4 regions of the Sporosarcina trichiuri genome follow, and region 1 is predicted to be linked to each of the others. Evidence: riboswitches for the same ligand, from Rfam matches in the RefSeq annotation. Region 1 holds a riboswitch; each other region holds the start of a gene.

Region 1 (5,722 bases):
TTGCCATCAACGGCCTGCCGGATCGCCCGGATATGGGCAGGCGTTGTCCCGCAGCAGCCGCCGACGATGTTCAGCCAGCCCTTTTCGGCGAAGCCTTCCAGCTTGGTCGATAACGACTCGGGCGATTCGTGGTAATGCCCTTCTTCATCGGGGAGGCCGGCGTTCGGATAACAGCTGACGAATCCGGTTGCAAGCTCCGACAGCGACCGCAGATGGTCCGTCATGAATTCCGGGCCGGTCGCACAGTTCAGCCCGACGGACAGCGGCCGGATATGTTCGATCGATACATAGAACGCTTCGATGCTCTGGCCTGCGAGTGTTGTCCCCATCGGTTCGATCGTCCCGGAGATCATGACCGGCAGTTCACGGCCGGTCTCTTCGAACGCCCGCCGGATGCCGACCGTTCCCGCTTTGACGTTCAGCATATCCTGGCTCGTCTCCATTAGCAGCAGGTCAGCGCCGCCTTCGATCAGCCCTTTCGCCTGGACATAGAAGTCATCTGCCAGCCGGTCGAACGTAATACCGCCCGTCACGTACAGTGTCTTTGTCGTCGGACCCATCGCCCCTGCGACGAATCTCGGCTGTTCAGGTGACGAATAGTTGTCGGCCGCACTGCGGGCGAGCTCCGCCCCTCTCCGGTTGATCTCCTCCGCACGACTGCCAAGGTCATAATCATCCAGGACGACAGGTGTTCCGCCGAACGTATTCGTACAAATGATATCGGCGCCTGCCTCGAGGTATTCCCGGTGGATCTTCCTGAGCACTTCAGGCTTCGTCAGGTTCAAATACTCGTTACAGCCTTCGAAGGCGTCGCCGCCGAAATCTTCCGCAGTCAGGTCCGCGTTCTGCAGCATCGTGCCCATCGCGCCGTCCATGACCAGTATCCTCTTCTTCAGTTCTGTCTCAATGCGTGATTGCGGCATGGTGCATCTCCCTTTCTGCTTCGGCGTCGATTTCTTTTATATAGCGGATCAGTTCAGCTGTCATGTCATAGCGCAGGAATGGTGTGATCAGATAGATCCCGTTAAAGAGTCCTGCCGCTGTGTCGATCAGTTCCTTGGCGATGCGGAGCCCTTCCGCTGTGGCTGCCTCCCGGTCATCCCCGCAATCCTTCATGCGCGCGAGCACGTCATCGGACAGTTTGATGCCCGGCACTTCGTGATGGAGGAACTCGGCATTGCGGCTGTTCGTCAGCGGCATGATTCCGAGGAAGATCGGTGTTTCGAGATGGCTGACCGCTTCATGGATCTCGATGATCTTCTCTTTCGTATAGACCGGCTGGGAGATGAAATAATCCGCGCCGTTCTCAATCTTCTTCTCCAGCCGCTTGACCGCGCGCTCCACGACACGGACATTCGGATTGAAGGCGCCCGCAACCGAGAAATTCGCTTTTTTGCGCAGCGGTCTGCCGGAGAAGGAAATCCCTTTGTTCAGCTGTTTGATGAGTTGGAACAGCTCCATGCTCGATACATCATAGACACTGGTCGCCCCGGGGAAGTCCCCGATTTTCGTCGGATCCCCGGTCACTGCGAGAATATCGTGGATACCAAGTGCATCAAGCCCCATCAGATGGGACTGCAGTCCGATCAGGTTGCGGTCGCGGCATGTGATGTGCACGAGCGGCCGGACATCATCCTGATGCTTCACGAGGGACGCCATGGCCACATTGCTGATGCGCGGGGAGGCGAGGGAGTTATCCGCCATCGTTACGGCGTCCGCACCTGCCTTTTTCAGCTGTCTTGCGCCTTCCAGGTAGTTTTCCGTCTCCAGGTGCCTCGGTGTATCCAGCTCCACGAGGATCGTCCGTTCACGCTTCGCTTTCTCGTGCAGCGGCTCATAGCGGGCCGGCTCCGGTTCACGGATGATGACCGGTTTACGCTCTGCAGTTTTCTTTTCCGAGATCGGCACCGTTCCGGCCAGCCTCGTCTTAACAGCCGAGATGTGTGCAGGCGTCGTGCCGCAGCAGCCGCCGATCAGCCGGACGCCTTCTTCCTGCAGCATCTTTGCCGCTCTCCCGTAATAATCCGTCTCCGACACATAGACGATCCGGCCGTCCTCCACGTCGAGCAGGCTGGCATTCGGATAGGCGGACAGGAATGCCTTCTCCGGCAGGTCGACCCCTTCGAATGCCTGGATGGTGTGATACGGGCCGAGCCGGCAGTTGACACCGACCACATCGGCGCCGAGAGACTCGAGACGGTGCAGCGCCTCATTCAGCTGAAGTCCGTTCTGCAGCACCCCGGGTTCGTGCATGGACACTTGCGCGATCAGCGGGATATCTGTAAGCTTCCGCAACTGGGTAACGACCGCGCTCAGTTCATCGAAATCATAGTACGTTTCCAGCAGCAGGCCGTCCGGACCGCCGGCGAGCAGCACTTCCGCCTGCTGCCGGACGATCGCCGGCACTTCTTCGGGAGAGACTTCGTTCTTACCGACACTGCGCAGCCCGCCGATGGTGCCGAGTATGTACTGACCGCCGGCTTCGGCAGCTTCCTTTGCGATGGCGATGCCCGCTTCGTTGAATTCCCTGACACGGTGCTCCAGGCCGTACCGGGCGAGTTTCACCGCATTGGCGCTGTAGGTGTTCGTCTGGATGATATCCGCGCCGGCAGCGATGTACTGCCGGTGGATGTCTCCGATCAGTTCCGGTTTCTCCACATTCAGCTGTTCGTAACAGAAATCATGCCCTTCGGCGTACAGCAAGGTCCCCATTGCGCCATCGCCGACGAGCACTTCGTTTTTCAAGCGTTCCAATAAGTCCATCTGATCATCCGTCCTTTCTTGCGGCAGTGCGCTGAAGCAGTGAATAGAAAAAAAGCCTTTTCGCAAAACGAAGAAGGCTTTGTCATCTGTATAATGATTGTCTTCTCCTCATCTGCCGGATCCTGTATCCGCTGGAATTAGCACCTGACCATATGGCTGGTTGCTGAAGCATCACAGGGCCAGTCCCTCCGCTTCTCTTGATAAGAATGACTATTCAGTTGTAATAATTATTGAACATATCATACCGTTGTTTGAGAGTTCCGTCAATAGACGAATTGATGTCTCCATCATGGCAGCCGGTGATCGGAGGAAAGAGGTATACGGCCCTGTCCCATCCCCGGCCGGATATGGTAAACTGGTGGACAAGTACGGAAAGGGGATTGCTATGCGGGCGTTTAAATTCATCATCCCGATTGCGCTGCTGGTCGGCGGGATCGCCTGGGTGATGCTAAGCAGAAATTATACGGATGTGCCCGTCATGTCCAGATTGTATATAACGATAGGCGCGATGATCGTCAGCGGGGTCATTTCATTTTTCCTGTTCCCGAAAGACGAAGGGGAGCGCCGCTGACGGACGGGGAAGCGCCTGTCCGTTTTTTTTGACTGAAATTGAGTCAACCTAAGTTAAAATTGAGTTGACACAAATCCAAAAGACACTTATTCTTAATCCATACAAATAGTTAAGGGGTGTCTGGGATGGGAACAACAGCAGCAATGAAACCGAACCGGTCGAAAACGATATCCGGTACACTCGGCCTCGTCTATTCCGCCATGTTCGCGGCTTTGATGATGATCGGGGCGAATATTACGTACTTCATACCCGCGATGGCGGTCAGCGGCGTGCCGATCACGCTGCAGACGTTTTTCGCGACGTTGGCCGGCCTGCTTCTCGGAAGCCGCTACGGCGCTGCCGCCATGACGGTATATATGGCGATCGGCCTGGCCGGCGCGCCGGTCTTCGCAAAATTCGGCGGAGGTTTCAGTACGGTCGTCAGTACACAATTCGGCTTTATCCTTTCCTTCATAGCTGTGGCATACGCTGCCGGTAAAATCGTCGAGAAGAAAGGCACCCTGCCTGCCTTCATCGCTGCAGCACTTATCGGATTCGTCATCAACTATGCGATCGGCACGAACTGGATGTACGCGGCGTACAAGCTCTGGGCAGCCGCGCCGGATGCATTCACGTATAAAATCGCCTGGATCTGGATGCTTCCGACAATCCCGAAAGATGTCATTTTGGCAGTCCTTGCCGGCATATTCGGCCATCGGATGGTGCGCATCCTCAAAATCCGCCGGTCACTGTAAATGCGTTCCATGCACCCGCCTGCTATTGCCGCAGGCGGGTTTTCAGCGTTTTCAGGCTTGCCGGCTGCTGAGTGGGGAATAGTGTAATTATTCTCAGACGAAAAAGGAGACAGAACGATGATCGATATACTGATGAAGCAGGCCAAGCATCTGTTTCCAGGCAGTTTCGCCTCCGTCATGGCTACGGGCGCTCTCGCAGTCGGGCTCAACCTGCTTGGATTCCACGGACTTGCGCCTATTCTGATCGCAGTCAATACAGTGCTGTATACGGTCCTCTGGCTGATGACGCTGATACGTCTGTTCCGCTGGCCGCGTGAACTGCGGGTTGATGTCGTCAGCCACAGCAAAGGAGCGGGCTTTTTCACTCTGGTTGCCGGGACGGCTGTCTTCGGGAGCCAGCTGCTGCTGACAGGCGGCTGCATCATGATAGCGAAAGTCCTCTGGTTCACCGCACTCATCCTCTGGGCTGTTATTATGTATACGTTTTTCACGGCGATGACCATCCGGAAAGAGAAACCGCCGCTTGAAAAAGGGTTCAATGGCACATGGCTGCTGTCCTCTGTCGCGACACAATCCATTGCTGTGCTTGGAACCCTGCTGTCGCCATCTGTCCATCAGCATCAGGACATCCTTTTGTTCACATCGTTATCCATGTACTTCCTGGGCAGCATGCTCTATCTCCCGCTGATGGCCCTCATCTTCTACCGCTTTGCATTTGTCCGGTTTTCCTACGGCGAATTATCGCCGCCGTACTGGATCAGCATGGGCGCCTTGGCGATCACGACACTTGCCGGTTCCAGTCTGATCCTGCATGCCGAGTATTTCCCGCTTATCAATGAGATTACGCCATTCCTGAAAGGATTCACGCTGTTCTTCTGGATTACAGGCACCTGGTGGATCCCTCTGCTGGTGATCCTGACGATCTGGCATTATGGATTCCACCGTCCGCCGATCCGCTACAATCCGCAGATCTGGAGTATGGTGTTCCCGCTGGCCATGTACACAGCCGGAACATTCCAGTTTTCAAAAGCGCTTCAGCTGCCGTTTGTATCGGTCCTGTCGGAAGGGATGGCTTTTCTGGCAGTCGGTTCATGGATTGTCGTATTCCTCGCCATGTGTACCGCGATTTTGCGGTCTTTCGGAAAAATGGGGGATGTGAAGTGAAACGGATTGCGCTCTCATCCGTATGGTAAGACAGAAAAGAAGTCTACCTCGGAAAGAAGGGCGAAGCAATGATTCACTTACTAGTTTTTTCTCTCGCGGCAGGCGTTCTGTCAGCACTGCTTGCGGTTCCGTTCTCCAGGAAGCTGGGCACGGAAGAAAAGGGAGGCGGCACAGGTCTCCGGGCTGGACTGTTTGTCTCGGCTGCAGTCCTGCTGACTGCCGGGATCGCCGTTTTCTACTACACGACCAGCCTGGATCAGCACTGGTCCTCCCTGTGGGCACTGATTCTGGCGGCCGCCATCATCGGGACGGCTGCTGACACCGGCATGATGCGTAAATTGAAAGGGATTGCTGCTGTCCTCGCAGCAGGAGCGGGCATCTACGTGCTCACCGCGCCGCTCTTCAACGCAGACACCAAGTATGAGGCGGTGGAGATGGACCAGCAGGTGGAGATCGAGGCGTTCGACGAAACGAAGACCCCGGCAAGTGT
Region 2 (5,722 bases), 840 kb from region 1:
ATTTCCACATGATAGGTTCCTCCCTTTATTGCCTTATGCAACCTTCTTTGTGCACACTCTGAAACTTTGGTAAAATTATTATACAGCATTGCATCACAAGGAGGGTATTCCATGATCTATCCATATAATGAAGTCACACCGGTCCTTGACGAATCGGTATTTGTCGCCGACCATGCCGTCATCACCGGCGATGTCGAGATCGGTGCGGGATCATCCGTCTGGTTCAGCACAGTCATCCGGGGTGACGTTGCACCGACCCGTATCGGCAGGAACGTCAGTATCCAGGATCTGTCCTGCCTGCACCAGAGCCCGGGCACCCCGCTTATCATAGAAGATGACGTCACCATCGGCCATAAGGTTACATTGCACAGCTGCACTGTCAAAAAAGGGGCATTGGTCGGAATGGGATCTATCGTCCTGGACGGCGCGGTTATCGGAGAAGGTGCATTCCTAGGCGCAGGCAGCCTGGTGCCGCCGGGAAAAACAATCCCTCCCGGCATGCTCGCACTTGGCTCCCCAGCAAAAGTCGTACGGGAGCTGAACGAAGCGGACCGGGCGGATATGGCGCGTATCACCGCGAGCTATGTGGAAAAGGGACAATCGTATAAGCGGATGCAGCAGAAGAGCTGATCATCCTATACCAAAAGCAAGGCAGCGACTATTCCGCTGCCTTGCTTTTTTTCATCATAGCGTCCGGCCGGCATGGACCGCTCCTGCTCTCAGCGTCTCCGCTTTGTCGGTGCGTTCCCACGGCAGATCGACATCCGTTCTGCCGAAGTGGCCATAGGCGGCCGTCTGCTTGTAAATCGGACGGCGCAGGTCGAGCATCTTGATGATCCCGGCAGGCCGGAGATCGAAATGCTTCCTGACGAGTTCCACCAGTACATCTTCGGACAGCTGACCGGTGCCGAACGTATCCACGGAGATCGACACAGGTTTCGCAACACCGATTGCATACGCAAGCTGCACTTCACAGCGGTCGGCAAGCCCTGCAGCGACCAGGTTCTTCGCCACGTAGCGGGCCGCATACGAAGCCGAGCGGTCCACTTTCGTCGCATCCTTGCCCGAGAAGGCACCGCCGCCGTGGCGGGCATAGCCGCCGTACGTGTCGACGATGATCTTGCGTCCGGTCAAGCCGGCATCCCCCTGCGGTCCGCCGATGACGAAACGGCCTGACGGGTTGATGAAATACTTCGTCTCCTCATCAAGCAGATGCGCAGGCACGACCGCGTCGATGACATACTGCCGGATATCGTGCTGCAGGCGCTCGAGCGTCACCTCCGGGTGGTGCTGTGTCGATGTGACGATCGTATCGACACGCACCGGTTGGTTGTCCCCGTCATACTCGATCGTCACTTGCGTCTTGCCGTCCGGCCGCAAGTAATCGAGGGTTTCGTCTTTCCGGACCTTCGTGAGCTGGCGCGACAGCTTGTGCGCCAGGCTGATCGGCAGCGGCATGAGCTCTTCCGTTTCGTTGCACGCAAAGCCGAACATCAGGCCCTGATCCCCAGCACCGATCGCTTCCAGTTCTTCGTCGTCCATCTGCCCTTCCCTCGCTTCGAGGGCGACATCCACACTCGCCGCAATATCCGGTGATTGTTCGTCGATTGACGTCAGGACGGATGATGTCTCGTAGTCAAAGCCGAATTTCGCACGTGTGTAGCCGATCTCCTTGACGGTTTCCCGGACCACTTTCGGGATGTCGACATAGGTCGTCGTCGTGATTTCACCGATCACCAGCACGAGACCTGTCGTAATTGTTGTTTCGCATGCCACCCGTGCATTCGGATCCTCTGCGATGATGGCATCCAGGATCGCATCTGAAATCTGGTCGCACATTTTGTCCGGATGGCCTTCCGTTACCGACTCTGAAGTGAACAGCCGCCGATTAGTCATCTGATTTCCTCCTTCAGCCGCAGGCTTCCCTGCAGCGGATTCGTGATACGGTACTCTCGTTTTCCCAGTTTCGTCCCGCGCCTGAAGAGAAGCGACGTTAACGGTACCAAGGACAAAGGCGAACCATATAATAGAAAAAGCCTCTCACTCACGTATCGCATACATGAGGAAAGGCATATGTTTACAGGCACCTTTCACTCTTATCGTCCAGGGAGTGATCCCTGCTTCAGGTTTGGCACCTTCTCACAGACAAGGACGTCTGTGCAGGTTGCCGGGCATCATAGGGCCTGTCCCTCCGCCAGCTCGGGATAAGAGTATCCGTTCAACTATCTATGCTACGAAAAAAGACACCGGTTGTCAAACATTTTTCCGTATCTCTCACTTGAGTTTTCAATTAGTATAGTTTATTATTCTTAATGTGTTATACTAATTCAAAATATAGCGCCCCATCGAGGGCTATAATGAAAAGGACGGTAATCGACCTATGATTTCAGCGAAACTTGATAATGGACTCAAAGAGCTTCTTTCCGGACCAACCGTCACCATGCAGCCGTCAGTGCCTGTATTGGTTGAAAAGGCAGTGTCCCGCGGAGAGGCAAAGCTGTCAGCCGATGGAGCCGTTACAGCGCAGACCGGTAAATACACCGGCCGTTCACCTAAAGACCGTTACATAGTGGAAGCGACCCCTTCCAAAGAGAACATCGACTGGGGTTCTGTGAATCGTCCGATTTCCGAGGACCATTTCGATTCATTGTACCACAAAGTGCTCGGCCACCTGAAAGCAAAAGATGAGCTCTTCGTCTTCAAAGGCTTCGCAGGTGCCGACAAATCATCACAACTTTCCATCCAGGTCGTCAACGAGTATGCCTGGCAGAACCTGTTTGTCCACCAGCTGTTCATCCGGCCGACGGAAGAGGAACTGAAGACGCATGAGGCTCAGTTCACGATCCTGGCTGCCCCTTCGTTCAAAGCGGATCCTGCAGTCGATGGAACGGATTCCGAGACGTTCGTGATCATCTCCCTCGAAAAGCGAGTCGTCCTGATCGGCGGAACCGAATATGCGGGAGAGATGAAGAAATCCATCTTCTCTGTTATGAACTATCTGCTTCCTGAAAACGGGATCCTGTCCATGCACTGCTCAGCAAACGTCGGAGAAGACGGCGATTCCGCATTATTCTTCGGTTTGTCCGGGACAGGAAAGACAACCCTTTCAGCAGATGCGAACCGCAAGCTGATCGGTGATGACGAGCATGGCTGGTCGGATCACGGCATCTTCAATATCGAAGGCGGATGTTATGCGAAGTGCATTAACCTCTCCCCTGAGAAGGAGCCTGAAATCTATGGTGCGATCCAATTCGGCACAGTTCTCGAAAACGTCGTGCTCGATAAAGATACACGCATCCCGGACTACGATGACAACACGCTGACCGAAAATACGCGGGCTGCCTATCCGATCGGCAACATCGACAACATCGTCCTGCCGTCCGTGGCAGGCCACCCGAAAACAATCATCTTCCTGACTGCGGATGCGTTCGGCGTCCTCCCTCCGATCTCAAAGCTGACGAAGGAGCAGGCGATGTACCACTTCCTGAGCGGTTTCACATCCAAGCTCGCCGGAACGGAACGCGGCATCACATCTCCGGAAGCGACATTCTCGACATGCTTCGGATCCCCATTCCTCCCGCTTCCTGCAACGGTCTATGCCGATATGCTCGGGAAGAAGATCGATGAGCACGGCTCCCGTGTGTTCCTGGTCAACACAGGCTGGACGGGCGGCGCATACGGTGTCGGCAAACGGATGGACTTGAAGCATACCCGTACGATGGTGCGCGCAGCACTGTCCGGAGAGCTCGATACTGCGGAAACGGAAACGTCCGCTACGTTCGGTCTTCAGATTCCGACAGCAATCGAAGGCGTGCCTGCCGAAGTGCTGAACCCGCGGAACGCTTGGAGCAATCCGGCTGACTACGATGCCAAAGCAAAAGAGCTTGCGGACCTGTTCAAGGAGAACTTCAAGAAATTCGATCACGTTTCACCTGAGATCATCCAAAAAGGCGGTCCGATCATCTGATTCTGACGCAGCGAAAAGAACCTCCCGGCCGGGAGGTTCTTTTATTGTGCTTTCATCCAATCCGTCAGATCACGGACGATCTGTGCATTGTGCCAGGAAGGGAAATGGTGGGTGTAGTCCGGGAAATACCAGGTTTCCACAGGTTTCTGCGCTTCCCTGAGGGCGTCCTCCAGCATGATGGACTGCTCAGGCGAAACGTTCTCGTCTTTCAGCCCGTGGATGATCAGGACACGTGCGTCTATCTCACCGACTCGGAACAAGGCTGTCCGTTCCCGGTATGCATCCGGCGCACTGTTCGGGGACCCGCCGATGACCCGCTTCATCATCCTGCGCATGTCTTCCCGCTCTTTGTAAGTGAAGACGACGTCGGACACCCCCGCCCAATGGACGGTGGAAGTGATATCCTCCCTGAGGATCGCTGTCCAGAGCGCCATCAGACCGCCGCGGGAAAACGAAAACAGGTGTATCCGGCCGTCTTTCCATTTGGTGCTCTGTTTCAGGACATCGACTGCACTGACAGCATCCTGCAGATCCGCGCCGCCGAATTCATCGCGGCCTTCCCCGCCGCGGTTGCCGCGGTAATACGGGGCGAACACGACGAATCCCCGGCTTGCGAACTGGGCGACACGGGCAGGCCGCACCATGCCGACATGCTGGATTCCGCCGCGCATATAGACGATGCCCTCGAATTCCCCTTCCTGCTTCGGTTCCGCAAGTAGCCCCTTCACTTTCATACCGCCGGACATGTAGGTGATCTCCGTAAGTTCCACAGATGCGTTCGGGGAAGGATATACCCGGTATGAGACAATCTCCGCATCATTCATCATGACGTATCACCCACTCCCTGAGCTTATGCATCCCTTCGTCTTTCATGTGGAAGCTCAGTGTCACGCAGGAATCGAGCTCCTCATCGGTCATCCATACAGCACCGTTCGTTTCGTACAGTTCCGGATCCTCGTCGATCGCAGCAACGTCTGCCGTGAAGACCGCCTTGCAGAACGGCGGCTCGGTGTAAACGACATACTCGGCAAATTTTTCAGGACGGCCGATCGTCACACCTGTCTCTTCCTTCACTTCCCGAACTGCTGCGTCCTCGATCGTCTCCCCCGGCTCCGCTTTTCCTCCAGGAAACTCGGTACCCCGGATAACATGCTCAGTCAGCAGCCACTTCCCGTCGTGTTTCAGGACGACGAGCACGTGCCTTGCTTCGAGTTCCTGTTCACCGAAAATGAGCTCAACGCGGCTGCCTTTCAAATCTTCAAACGTCAACACGGCAATCACATCCTTGTCTGGCTGACCGGCTGCCCCTGCTGACGATTCTTCAGCGAGTCTTCACAGGCTGTCTGAAAAACGGCAGTTCTTCAATGAATGCCTTCGATTCCTCGTCTGTGAATTCATGGACGAGGGCATACATCTTGTAGAGCCGGCGGTCAACGTGATGGTTGTCCCGATCGTAATGATAAGGAACATACGGCAGGTGCGCCCGCAGGAAATTCCTGAATTCCAATTCATTCGTCTGAGCAAAGAGGTGCTCAAAGATTTCCAGATATGACTTCGGTATCTCCACCGCGAATTCATAGGGTGAATCATCCGGATACTGCATGATCTGCTGGTTCGTGATAGATACATACATCTTCACTTTCGGTTCCGCCAATTGGATCCCATCCTTTTTACGTACAGTATGGTTCTGTACGGCAGGATGTATGTATGCCATCCTCAGGTTACATAGAGGTCGAATTTGCAACTTTTTCCACA
Region 3 (5,722 bases), 380 kb from region 1:
CGTATTCTTCTTCAAATACTCTTTCAGGAAATCGACGGATACACGGACTTCCCCGAACGCATCGATCTTCGGCTTGACATGCAGTTCTTCGATAATCTGTTTTTGCAGTTCATCCATCTTCCTTCACTCCTTTTGTTCAATGAAGTCCTGGATCATCTCCTGGACTTCCGCAATGTTGCGCATCTTGTTGTCCCAGCACTTCTGGCTGAGATCGACCGGATATTCCTCCGGATTCAGCGATCGTTTGTACTCATCCCACAGAAGACCGAGGCTGTCTTTTGCATACTGCTGTATCTCTTCCACCGTCGGCAGGCTGTAAACCACTTTGCCCTGCTCGATCACTTTCTCATGCAGGTCGCGGGCTTCAAAATTCGTGACAAACTTGGAGATGAACGTATGGACAGGGTGGAACATCTTGATGCGTTTCTCGGATCCCGGTTCTTCATCGTACAATGTAATGTAGTCACCTTCCGCCTTGCCGTTCTCCCTGTCAATGATACGGAATAATTTCTTGCGGCCCGGCGTTGTCACTTTCTCTGCATTGGATGATATTTTGATGGTATCGATAAATTCGCCGTCTTCCCCTTCGATTGCAACAAGCTTATAGACTGCGCCCAGTGCTGGCTGATCGTAGGCGGTGATCAGTTTCGTCCCGATGCCCCAGACATCCACCTGAGCTCCCTGCGCTTTCAGGTTCAGGATGGTGTATTCGTCCAGATCGTTCGATACGACGATCTTGGCATCATGGAATCCCGCTTCGTCCAGCATCCGCCGGGCTTCCTTCGACAGGAAGGCGATATCCCCGCTGTCCAGCCGGATTCCGATGAAGTTGATGCGGTCCCCGAGCTCCTTTGCGACCTGGATTGCCGTCGGGACACCGATTTTGAGCGTATTGTACGTATCGACAAGGAAGACGCAATCCCGGTGGCGCTCCGCATACGCATGGAACGCCTCGTATTCGCTTTTGTAAGCCTGGACAAGGGAATGCGCATGCGTTCCGCTCGCCCTCAGCCCGAACAGCTTGGCGGCCCGCACGTTGCTCGTCGCTTCGACGCCCCCGATCACAGCGGCCCGGGCCCCCCATACAGCCGCATCCATCTCCTGGGCCCTCCTGCTGCCGAACTCCATGACCTGCTCGTCTTTCACCACTTGCTTGATGCGGCTCGCTTTCGTCGCGATCAGCGTCTGGTAATTGACGATGTTGAGGAGTGCCGTCTCGATCAGCTGCGCTTCAGCCAGCGTCGTCTCCACGCGCATGATCGGCTCGTTGCCGAAGACGGTTTCCCCTTCCTTCATGGAATACAGATCCCCCGTGAATCGGACGCCTCTCAGATAGTCGAGGAAATCCTCCTTATAATGCAGCTCTTCCTTCAAGTAATCGATATCGCTGTCAGTGAACCGGAGCTTGCGTAAATAATCGAGCACCCGCTCGAGTCCTGCGAAAACGGCATACCCGTTGCCGAAGGGGAGTTTCCTGAAATACAGCTCGAAGACCGCCTTCTTGTCATGGATGCCTTCAGCCCAATACGTTTCCATCATATTGATCTGATACAGGTCTGTATGTAGTGCCCAGCTGTCATCTGTATACTTTGAGCTCACGTCTATTCGCCTCTTCCGATTTGTTCTGTAGGAATGCTTGTCCATCCCTTTACCCTTTTCAACCGATTTCCTAACTGCTTCAACTGAACAGTTTCAGGCCGGCTGCACTTGCAATGATGCATGCCAGAAACAGCATTCGTTTCCAGCCTGCGGATTCCCCGAACAGCAGGATGCCGATCAGGACGGCACCGGCAGCACCGAGCCCTGTCCAGATTGCATACGCAGTCCCCATCGGAATCGACCGCATCGCCAGCGACAGGAAAACGAATCCCCCGCCGAATGACACGATCAGCAGAGCAAGCCGTCCCAGTGTCTTCTTCTGTATGAACCAGTTGATGCACATGACTCCGAAAATTTCACCGAAGCTTGCGATCACGAGATATATCCACGCCACCTCATGCACCTCCCTCTTCCGCATCACTCGGACCGGTTGTCAGCTTGATGCCGATCACCCCGACCAGGATCAGCCCGATGAACAGCAGGCCGACCGGCTTCAAGTGTGTGCCGAATACAAGAGTATCGACCAGCACGATTGCCGCCGCCCCGCTGCCTGTGAACACCGCATAGACAGTCCCTGACGGAATCGTTTCGCATGCTTTGATGATGAAGAAAAAGCTGAAGATAATGGCAAGCGCTGTTCCTGCCCATTCAAGAGGTGTGTCTGCATGGCGGAGTCCGACGACCCAGAACACTTCAACGACCGCTGCAAGAACCACATAGATCCAAGCCAACTGAAAAACCTCCGTCCCTCTTTCCTTGCTATAGAGGAGTATACCAAACTTCTCAACAGGACAACTGTAAAATCATTGTTGCTTTCTTCCGCCGCGCATGATACTATCTATTTACAGTTTTCGAACAATTTAATAAACTTCTCATTCAGAGAGATGGAGGGACTGGCCCGATGATATCTCAGCAACCAGCCGTAACGGCCGAGGTGCTAACTCCAGGGAGTGCCGACTGCGCTCCGAAGATGAGAGCTGACATACTGTGTATTCAGAGAAGACCCTCATCTGCTTGGGGGTCTTCTTTTTTTCATTCAACAGCAGCCGGGTTGCCGGCAATAAACGATGAAGGCGGGATTTGAGATGACGACACAAACACAAACTGATGTACTGACTGCACTGGCAGCATTGAAATCGAAAGAGTGGGTGGATCTGACGCATACGTTCGGTCCGGACTCCCCTCATTTCTTCATGTTCGAGAACGCCGAGTTCAAGACGCTGTTCAGCCATGATGACGGGTTCTTCGCCCAGCAATTTTCGTTCGCGGGCCAATACGGCACCCATATCGACGCACCGATCCACTTCGTACGCGACACACGGTACCTGAATGAACTGGAACTGAAAGAACTTGTGCTGCCGCTGATTGTCATCGATCAATCGGAGAAAGCGGCAGCAGACCATGATTTCACCTGCTCGAAGCAGGACCTTCTCGCATTCGAAGAAGCAAATGGCCCGATCGAATCGGGTACGTTCGTCGCACTGCGGACGGATTGGAGCAAACGCTGGCCGGATGAAGCCGCTTTTTGCAACAAAGACGAGGACGGGAATAACCGGATTCCCGGCTGGGGTCTGGATGCACTGAAATTCCTGTTCGAGGAACGCGGTGTGAAAGCGGTCGGTCATGAAACGTTCGATACCGATTCAGCCGCGGATTTCAGGAGAAACGGCGCCCTCCATGGGGAATATTATGTCCTGGAACAGGATACGTATCAGGTTGAGCTGCTGACCAATCTCGACAAACTGCCGACGCGCGGCGCTGTCATCTTCAACATCGTGCCGAAGCCTGAAAAAGCGTCCGGCTTCCCTGTACGATCGTTCGCCATCCTGCCATAACAAAAACGCTCTGCCCGATCATCGGCAGAGCGTTTTTGTTATGCTTTCTTTCCGTGGATTTCCGTCATGCGCTCATAGAAATCGACGAAATTGCTGACGACCGAATCGAGGAATGCGACAGTCGGCTCATCCGTAAGCTCGTCGTCCTCGCTCAGCTTGTTATGGATCGAACCGATGTACACTTCGTTATTCGGTAGGATGAGCGGTGAAAGGCCGGGATTGGACAGGATCTCCCGCAAGTGGATCTGCGCCCGCACACTTCCGAACACGCCCATCGAGGAACCGACGATGAATGCCGGCTTATCGCGCAATGTCGCTTCCCCGCCGCGGGACAGCCAGTCGAGGGCATTCTTCAAAGCGCCCGGAATGGAGAAATTGTATTCCGGTACGGCGAAGAGGACAGCGTCCGAATCTTTGACATCTTCCTTGAACGCGCGAGCACCTGACGGCGGATCGTTCTCGATATCGACGGAAAACATTTCGACATCATTAATGGACACGGGTGTAATGTCAAGCTTGTCCGCATAGCGTTTCTGCATGAAATTGATAAGACGTCTATTGTAGGAAGCCGAACTTGTACTTCCGATGATCGCTTTTACACGAATTGGCATAGTGGAAAACTCCTTTTGATTTATCTTTATTTCAACATATTTTATCGTATCACGTTTTTCGGGCTGCCATAACTATTTTGCTCATCCTCCGCAGATTTATCCGCACTCCCTCCACAATATTGCCCGGGATGGTGATTTTCGGCCCACTTCTTCTGTCTTTTACATTATCGTTAAGAAGATTTAAATGGTTTCCATTAAAAATATGTTTACATTCCCTTAACATAGGGTATTAAACTATTACGCTTATTTTTAATGTTAACGATTTTTATATATATTGGAGGAGTGTAATATGGCAAAAACAATCTGTATGATTTCAGACCATGGCGATCCGCTGGCATCCCTGGGGACAAGTCAGGCTGGAGGACAGAATAATTACGTGAAGCAGCTGGCTTTGGCACTGGATGCCCGCGGGCATTCTGTCGATGTGTTTACACACTGGGCTGACGAAACGGCTCCTCAATTCGAATCGTTCGGACAGCGCTGCCGTGTCATCCGGGTGGCTGCCGGCCGGAAAGGGTTCGTCGCAAAAACGAAAATGATACAGCTCCTTCCCGCGTTTCTTGCTGAAATGCTGACTCTGCAGGATTTTTCCCGATATGATATTCTGCATACCCACTATTGGCTCTCCGGGCTTCTCGGAATACGCCTTACTGAAATGCATTCCATACCCTGGTTCCATACTTCCCATTCGCTCGCCGTTGCAAAAGAACAAGCAACGGGTGTGCGTGAAGCACGCCGTCTGAAAGCGGAACGGGAGATTCTCGCTTCCGCCACTACAGTCATCGCCACTTCACTGACGGAGAAAGCGCTGATCCAGTCGTCCGTGAAACAGCCTGCCCCCATCTCGGTCATTCCGATCGGTGTGGACAGTGCGTTCACGCCTGACAAGCCTTCTCCCCTCCAGCCGATGACATTCACCTTCGCCGGGCGTCTGGAGAAAACAAAAGGCATCTATACGCTGCTCCGCGCATTCAAGCTGTTAACCCATACCAACCTTCTATCCTCCCCAGTTAAGCTCCGTGTCATCGGCGGGGATGAAAAGCAGGTGGACCCGGTTACGAAGCAGCCGATCTCAGAGGAATTGAAGAAGGCGGTACAGGGGATCGAGGACCACGTCGAGTTTCTCGGCTGCCAGCCGCAAGACCGTCTGGCTAAGGAGTTCCGTGACAGTCTCGCCGTCATCGTCCCTTCCTATTACGAATCGTTCGGTATGGTCGCTGCGGAAGCACAGGCCTGCGGAAGCCCTGTCATCGCATCCAAAGTAGGCGGACTCGGCGACATCGTGCTGGATCAGAAAACAGGGTTACAGACGGCTCCCGGCAATGTGAAGGAACTCGCCTCCGCAATGGGATTACTGGCAAAACGACCCGATATCGCCAGACAGCTCGGCCGGAAAGCTGCAGAATTCGCTAAGCAGAATTTCGACTGGACACGCATCGCGAGAAAAGTGGATAAATTATACGAAGGAGCCGGCTATGCACTCAAAGACACATATGTTGGCAACCGATCTTGACAATACGCTGGTCGGCATGCCTGAAGAACTTGAGGAACTGACCATTCTTCTCAAGCAGGAAACGGGAGGCGTCTCGCTGGTCTACGTAACCGGCCGTCATGCGGATTCCGTGAAGGAACTGATGGCAGCCGAACACCTGCCGATACCGGATCTTGTCATATCAG
Region 4 (5,722 bases), 840 kb from region 1:
CCGATGATCAGCCCGATCAGCAGCCGGGGCAGCCGGAGTTCCCAGACGATACGCCGCTCCAGAGAGTCATCCGCATTCAGCAGGCCGTTCATGATCTCTGAGAAAGTAAACGATACCGATCCGACCATCAGGCTGACCGCTGCCGCGATGACGAGCAGGACAGCCCCTGAGATCAGTACGGCTGCACGCCGTTTTGCGAGCGGATGGATACGTGCGGGACTACAGGCGGTCCGCTGTTCTCCGGCTGCGATCATTTGGCTTCCGCTTCCTTCAGGCTTTCAATCATCACGTCAAACGCGTCCGCCACTTTCGTCCCCGGGTTCGTGCCGAACAGATGGGATGGCAGTACAGTCACCTTGCCGTTCTTAACTGCATCGAGGTTTTTCCATGCCGGATTCTTCGCCATCTCCCCTTCGAATGCGGACTTCACCGCTTCCGGATCCCCGTGCGTGATGAGCATGACCGCTTCCGGGTTGCGCTCGATGATCTTTTCCGTGCTCAGGCTCGCATACTGCGGGTAGTTGTCCTCTTTCGGCAAATCGGAAGCGATATTCTCCCCGCCTGCGCGTTCCAGCAGATCCCCCGACAGGGAGTTCGGAAGCGCAGCGAGGTAGGAGCCTGGCGCACCGTACACGAGCAGCGTCTTGACACCTCTCTTCTCAGCCTGACCCGCCGCCTGGTCCATCTTATCCTCGATCTGCATTGTCAGCTCCTCCGCTTCGTCCTGTTTGCCGAGCATCTGACCGAAGTTGCCGATCGTCTGCAGGATGTCATCGACCGAATTGGCCGCTGTGTAGACAACTTTCGTTCCCTGTGCTTCGAGATTCGCCGCATGCTGCTTGAAACTCGCGGACGCGACGAGCACGTCCGGGTGCACTTCCGCGATCTTCTCGAAGTTCGGCTGGTGCGGATTGCCGATCTCCTGGATCTCTTTCAGTTCATCAGCAGCCGGCCCTTGGGAAGACGGGCGGCCGACGACATTCGCGCCAAGCGCAAGCAGCATGTCGAGATCCCCTCCGCTGAGTGCCGCTGCAGATGCCGGTGCCTCCTCGAATGAAACCGTCTCGCCTGCTGCATCCTGGAATTCTATCGTTCCATTCTCATTTACATCTAGAGATTGAGAAGTCTGTACAGATGCGGCTGCTGTTTCAGCAGAGACATCCGGCTCTTTCCCGCTGTCCTGATTGTTGTCCGCAGCACCACACGCCGCAAGCAATAACAGCCCTGCAGCGGTGGCTGCTGCCAATAGTGTTTTCCTCATTTCCATTCCCCCTATTATGTAATTGATAATGAATCTCAATAATTGAGAGTATAATTGATAATGAGAATCGTTGTCAATTAAGTTTTCAGAATTAGTGCTTAGGAGCCATGCCTGCTGTTTGCTGAGTTCGCCATCATAACAAGTCGCCGGCGAGCAAGGGATTCCCCTCTGAATTGTGCCTGGATGCCGATGAATTCAGCGAAATGTCCGATATACAGCGCCATTTGTCCGATACTCCCGGTGATGTGTCCGATACATCCCGCCAACTGTCCGATACAACCCCCGATCTGTCCGATATGTCCACGGACAGCCCCATTGCCGCACGCTGCTTTCCGTGCTACACTGGATTCAACTGAATGAACGACTCTTTTCTTATCCAGAGAGACCGAGGGACTTGGCCCGATGACGTCTCAGCAACCTGCGCTTGCGCAAGGTGCTGCTGCCAACAGGGAAACCTGGCCGATGAGGGGAATTTGCGCACACTGCAGCTCTTCTCTTTCGGGGGGAGGGTTTTTTGTTCAGCAAATCCAGAAGGAGTGACCGATATGATGACGATCGAGGAATTGTACGCAGAAAAGGAGAAGGCGCAGCGAAAGCAGCCGACGAGCATGGCCGGCGTCATGAAACGCCACCAGACGCTCGCCCGGGTGCAGGCGGACATCGACTATTTCGATCAGGGCGATCTGCTGTCGAAGAAAGCGATCCGCAAAGAACTGGAAAAGATCACCGAGCTGCAGCAGCAGGCGGACGACCTCCAGCGGGAAATCGAGCGCCGCAAAAATGACCTTCTGCAGGACGTCTTCGGGACAGCCGCCGAACAGCTGAAGAAATGAACAGAAAAACCCCCGTTCCGTGGATCGATTCCACAGAACGGGGGTTTATCAATTGCATCGCGTCATTTCTTCGCAAGCTCCGCCGGCACTTCCTCGCCGCCGCGGTTCCGTAAAAACATGTACAGCGACGCACCGAAGATGATGAAGTAGCCGATGAAACTGTACAAATCGGGGATCTGGCCGAGCAGGAAGAAGCCGAGGATCGCCGAGAACACGACGGTGAAATAGTTGAACACCGAAATCTCCTTCGCCGGTGCGAACTTGTAGGCGAGCGTGATCCCGAACTGGCCGATCGTCGCGAACACCCCGGCCAGCAGCAGATAGATCGTCTGCTGCAGACTCATCGGCTCATACGTCCACAGCACGAACGGCAGCAGCACAACTGTCGTGAAACCTGAGAAGTAAAACACGACCGTATAGAACTGCTCCCGGCTGCCGAGTGCGCGGAGCACCGTATACGCAGCTCCTGCAAACACAGCCGACAAAATGCCGGCCGCATACGGCACGATGTCGAGCGAGAATGACGGTTTGATGATGAACAGCGTGCCGAGGAACGCTACGAGGATGCTGTACACCTGGAACGGTTTGACGTGCTCCTTCAAAAAGACCGCCGCGAACACGATCGTGAAGAACGGACTCATCTTATTGAGCATGTCCGCATCCGCCAGCACGAGATGGTCGATAGCATAGAAGAACAGGATGATGCCGAGCGCACCAAGTGCGGAACGCAGCAACAGCAGGCCCTGGTTCTCACGGCGGCCGAACAGCCGCTCCTTGAAATGGACCACAAAAAAGAAGGCAATCACCATGGATACGCCATTCCGGAAAATCGTTTTCTGCATCGTCGGCACATCCCCCGACAGCTTGACGAACGCCGTCATGAGGGAGAAGCCGAACGCCGATGCGAGCAATAGTAAGATCCCTTTGTTGCGATTCGTCATAATGGCCTCCGGTCTGGATGAATTCCGTGTTCCAGTCTACCAGTCAGCCGGCATCAGTTACAGCAAACCGCTCCATATATTGACCGCTGTCGCCAGCACCAGTACCGCGAGGATCCATTTGATGATACGGGGATCCGTCTTCCGCGCGGCTTTCGCACCGAGCGGGGACGCGATGAGCGCTGCGGCGATCAGCACCGCTGCGGGCCCCCAGAGGATCTGGCCGGTTGCAATCTTACCGGCCGCCGAGCCGATCGACGACAAGAATGTGATGGCAAGCGACGAAGCTGCCGCAATCCGGACAGGCACCGTGAACACCGCCAGCATGACCGGTACGAGGATGAACGCCCCGCCTGCCCCGACAACCCCGGAAGCCGCACCGATCACGAACGCAATACCGGCGGCCAGCCACTTATTGAACGTGACCTCCTCCGCAGGCCGGTCCTCGGTCTTCTTCCGGGGGATGAACAGCAGCACGGCAGCCGCTGCGGCCAGGACGCCGTAGACGAGATTCACCGTCTGCTCCGACAAATAACCGGACCCCAAACCGCCGAGGAAACTGCCGAGGATGACGGCGCCCCCCATCCAGAGGATCAGTTGTCTGTGCAGCAGCCCCGTTCCGCGGTAGGCGAACACACCCGCGATGGAGGCGAAAAAGATCTCCACCGCCGTGATGCCGCTCACCTCATGTGCGGTGAACGCGGACAATCCGAACAGCGGCGGGATGTACAGCAGCATCGGATATTTCACGATCGCACCGCCGATCCCCGCCATCCCGGACAGGAATGAGCCGGCGAACCCGATCACGAACAGCACGGCAATCAGTGTAACTGTCATCGTCCCCTCCCCTTTCCTGTCAGCTGCTTGTCATCAGTTTCCTTTTCGGATGAAGAACGTCAGCACGCCGTCAGTTTCCGTCTGTTCGAGCAGTTCGTGCCCTCCGGAGCGCGTCCATGCCGTCAGGTCTGCAATCGCCCCTTTGTCCGTCGTCCGGACTTCCAGGATTTCCCCCGCCTGCAGTTCTTTCATCGCGTTACGTGTCTTGACGATCGGCATCGGGCACGACAGCCCTGTTGCATCCAAAAATAAGTTCGCTTCCATATTGAATTCCTCCTCGATTGGTTTTGTTACCGGACCGCACAGCGGTTTGGCCCGATCTCCATTTCCTTTTGCAACTCTTCGTCCGGGGATAGGATCCCCATGTTGGTCTTCCGGATTTCCTGATAGGCATTCGGCTGCGGCGGCAGGTTCTCTGTCACGAGTTTCCGGAACTCCGCTTCCTCATCGACAGCCAATCCGTGGTTATCCGAAAATAGCGAGTCCAGGCGCTTCGCCACCGTTCCATTTGCATTCACTTCGTTCATCTCCATGAAGTGGGCCGGCAGCACCGTCAGCTCACCGGACAGATTCCTATATCGTTCGTACAATGTTGTGCGCAGATCACCGACCCAGTCGTCCGCCTTGCCCGCGAGGTCCGGACGGCCGATGGAATCCACGAACAGGATGTCCCCCGTCAGCAAATATGACCCATCCACGATGAAGGACGTCGAGCCGTTCGTATGCCCCGGCGAGTATATTGCTTCGATCATCGTATTTCCGACCTGCAGCTGCATACCGTCTTCAAGCTTATAGTAGTCAAAGACGACTTCACCCGCATCCGCTTCCGGCAGATAGTAGGCGGCGCCGGTCTTTTCGGCAATCGCCCGCCCTCCCGAAATGTGGTCGGCATGCAGATGGGTGTCCAGCACGTGTTCGATGACGGCTCCGCGTTCTTCCGCAAACCCGGTGAACACATCGGTCACACGGACTGCATCGATCACGGCAGCTTTCCCTCCGTCGATCACCATGTACGACAGGCACCCTTTCCCGAGCCGGACGAACTGGTGCAGCGAACCGCCGCTCGCAAGGTCCGCCACTTTCACTGGCGCAAGGTACTCGCTCCACGCACTCATACCACCTTCAAGATAGGCGGCATCACGGCCTGCCTCCGACAGCATTTCGGCAATCAGCTTGGAAGAACCCTCCTTCGCACAGACGACGAGCAGCTCGCGGTCCTCCGGCAGCGCGGCGGCAAATTCCTCCACACCGTCAAGCAGATCGAAATAGGGTCTGTTCACGTACGTGAACGCTTCCCCCTCCAGTTTCCAGTCGGCGAACGCTTCTTCGTTCCGGACGTCCACGATATGGAGCGGCTGTTTTCCGATGCTCCGTGCAGCCGCCTCTTTCGGACTCATGGCTGTTACTGTCATATCCGTCTTCCCCTTTCCATATCAGAATGCGAGGGTGACGTCCGCATCCTTGGCGAACTCCAAAAATGCTGCGGCACCGCCCACTTGTATCCCATCGACCATATCCTCTTCCGTCAGTCCCATGACATCCATCGTCATCTGGCAGGCGATGAACTTCACGTCCAGCTCCTGTGCCATCGCGATCAGTTCAGGGATTCCCGGCACGTTCGCCTTCGCGAACCCTTCCGCGAAATGCTCCTTCCCCTCCGGCATCGGCAGCTGTGCGGACGCCTGTTTGTGGATGAAGTTCAGTCCTTCGAAAGTGAAAAAGATTGCTGTTTCGTGCTCGCTCGCAGCTGCAGCGGTTGCGATATTGAATACTTTGTACGCATCGAACAGGCTGCCGTTCGACGCGATGATGGCTGTGCGGTTTGTCATGATGATTCCTCATTTCTTTTATCT

Evidence for each region. A riboswitch is a leader RNA that binds a small molecule or an ion and turns the genes downstream of it on or off. The one in region 1 is predicted to bind S-adenosylmethionine.
Region 2: it holds a riboswitch for S-adenosylmethionine, as region 1 does, so the genes downstream of both, metK (methionine adenosyltransferase) here and QWT68_RS13110 (bifunctional homocysteine S-methyltransferase/methylenetetrahydrofolate reductase) in region 1, are expected to answer to the same signal.
Region 3: it holds a riboswitch for S-adenosylmethionine, as region 1 does, so the genes downstream of both, QWT68_RS15280 (cyclase family protein) here and QWT68_RS13110 (bifunctional homocysteine S-methyltransferase/methylenetetrahydrofolate reductase) in region 1, are expected to answer to the same signal.
Region 4: it holds a riboswitch for S-adenosylmethionine, as region 1 does, so the genes downstream of both, QWT68_RS09145 (hypothetical protein) here and QWT68_RS13110 (bifunctional homocysteine S-methyltransferase/methylenetetrahydrofolate reductase) in region 1, are expected to answer to the same signal.

What each region holds. Positions count from the first base shown of each region.
Region 1 is NZ_CP129119.1:2,609,152-2,614,873, forward strand. Features, by position in the region: gene metH (methionine synthase) at 1-923, opposite strand, end outside; gene QWT68_RS13110 (bifunctional homocysteine S-methyltransferase/methylenetetrahydrofolate reductase) at 904-2,763, opposite strand; SAM riboswitch class I at 2,869-2,970, opposite strand; gene QWT68_RS13115 (hypothetical protein) at 3,149-3,334, shown strand; gene QWT68_RS13120 (biotin transporter BioY) at 3,460-4,068, shown strand; gene QWT68_RS13125 (tellurite resistance/C4-dicarboxylate transporter family protein) at 4,186-5,232, shown strand; gene QWT68_RS13130 (hypothetical protein) at 5,301-5,722, shown strand, end outside.
Region 2 is NZ_CP129119.1:388,403-394,124, reverse strand. Features, by position in the region: gene QWT68_RS02295 (alpha/beta hydrolase) at 1-10, opposite strand, end outside; gene QWT68_RS02290 (gamma carbonic anhydrase) at 112-630, shown strand; gene metK (methionine adenosyltransferase) at 685-1,896, opposite strand; SAM riboswitch class I at 2,094-2,211, opposite strand; gene pckA (phosphoenolpyruvate carboxykinase (ATP)) at 2,381-3,967, shown strand; gene QWT68_RS02275 (alpha/beta hydrolase family protein) at 4,009-4,794, opposite strand; gene QWT68_RS02270 (NUDIX domain-containing protein) at 4,784-5,239, opposite strand; gene QWT68_RS02265 (transposase) at 5,289-5,621, opposite strand; gene QWT68_RS02260 (NAD-dependent malic enzyme) at 5,689-5,722, opposite strand, start outside.
Region 3 is NZ_CP129119.1:2,993,738-2,999,459, reverse strand. Features, by position in the region: gene nadE (NAD(+) synthase) at 1-117, opposite strand, end outside; gene QWT68_RS15295 (nicotinate phosphoribosyltransferase) at 124-1,599, opposite strand; gene QWT68_RS15290 (DMT family transporter) at 1,679-1,993, opposite strand; gene QWT68_RS15285 (DMT family transporter) at 1,995-2,330, opposite strand; SAM riboswitch class I at 2,469-2,576, shown strand; gene QWT68_RS15280 (cyclase family protein) at 2,685-3,434, shown strand; gene QWT68_RS15275 (NADPH-dependent FMN reductase) at 3,473-4,045, opposite strand; gene QWT68_RS15270 (glycosyltransferase) at 4,335-5,558, shown strand; gene QWT68_RS15265 (HAD-IIB family hydrolase) at 5,521-5,722, shown strand, end outside.
Region 4 is NZ_CP129119.1:1,764,416-1,770,137, forward strand. Features, by position in the region: gene QWT68_RS09135 (FecCD family ABC transporter permease) at 1-254, opposite strand, end outside; gene QWT68_RS09140 (ABC transporter substrate-binding protein) at 251-1,261, opposite strand; SAM riboswitch class I at 1,631-1,730, shown strand; gene QWT68_RS09145 (hypothetical protein) at 1,807-2,094, shown strand; gene QWT68_RS09150 (DMT family transporter) at 2,157-3,035, opposite strand; gene QWT68_RS09155 (sulfite exporter TauE/SafE family protein) at 3,093-3,869, opposite strand; gene QWT68_RS09160 (sulfurtransferase TusA family protein) at 3,903-4,133, opposite strand; gene QWT68_RS09165 (MBL fold metallo-hydrolase) at 4,160-5,281, opposite strand; gene QWT68_RS09170 (DsrE/DsrF/DrsH-like family protein) at 5,303-5,698, opposite strand.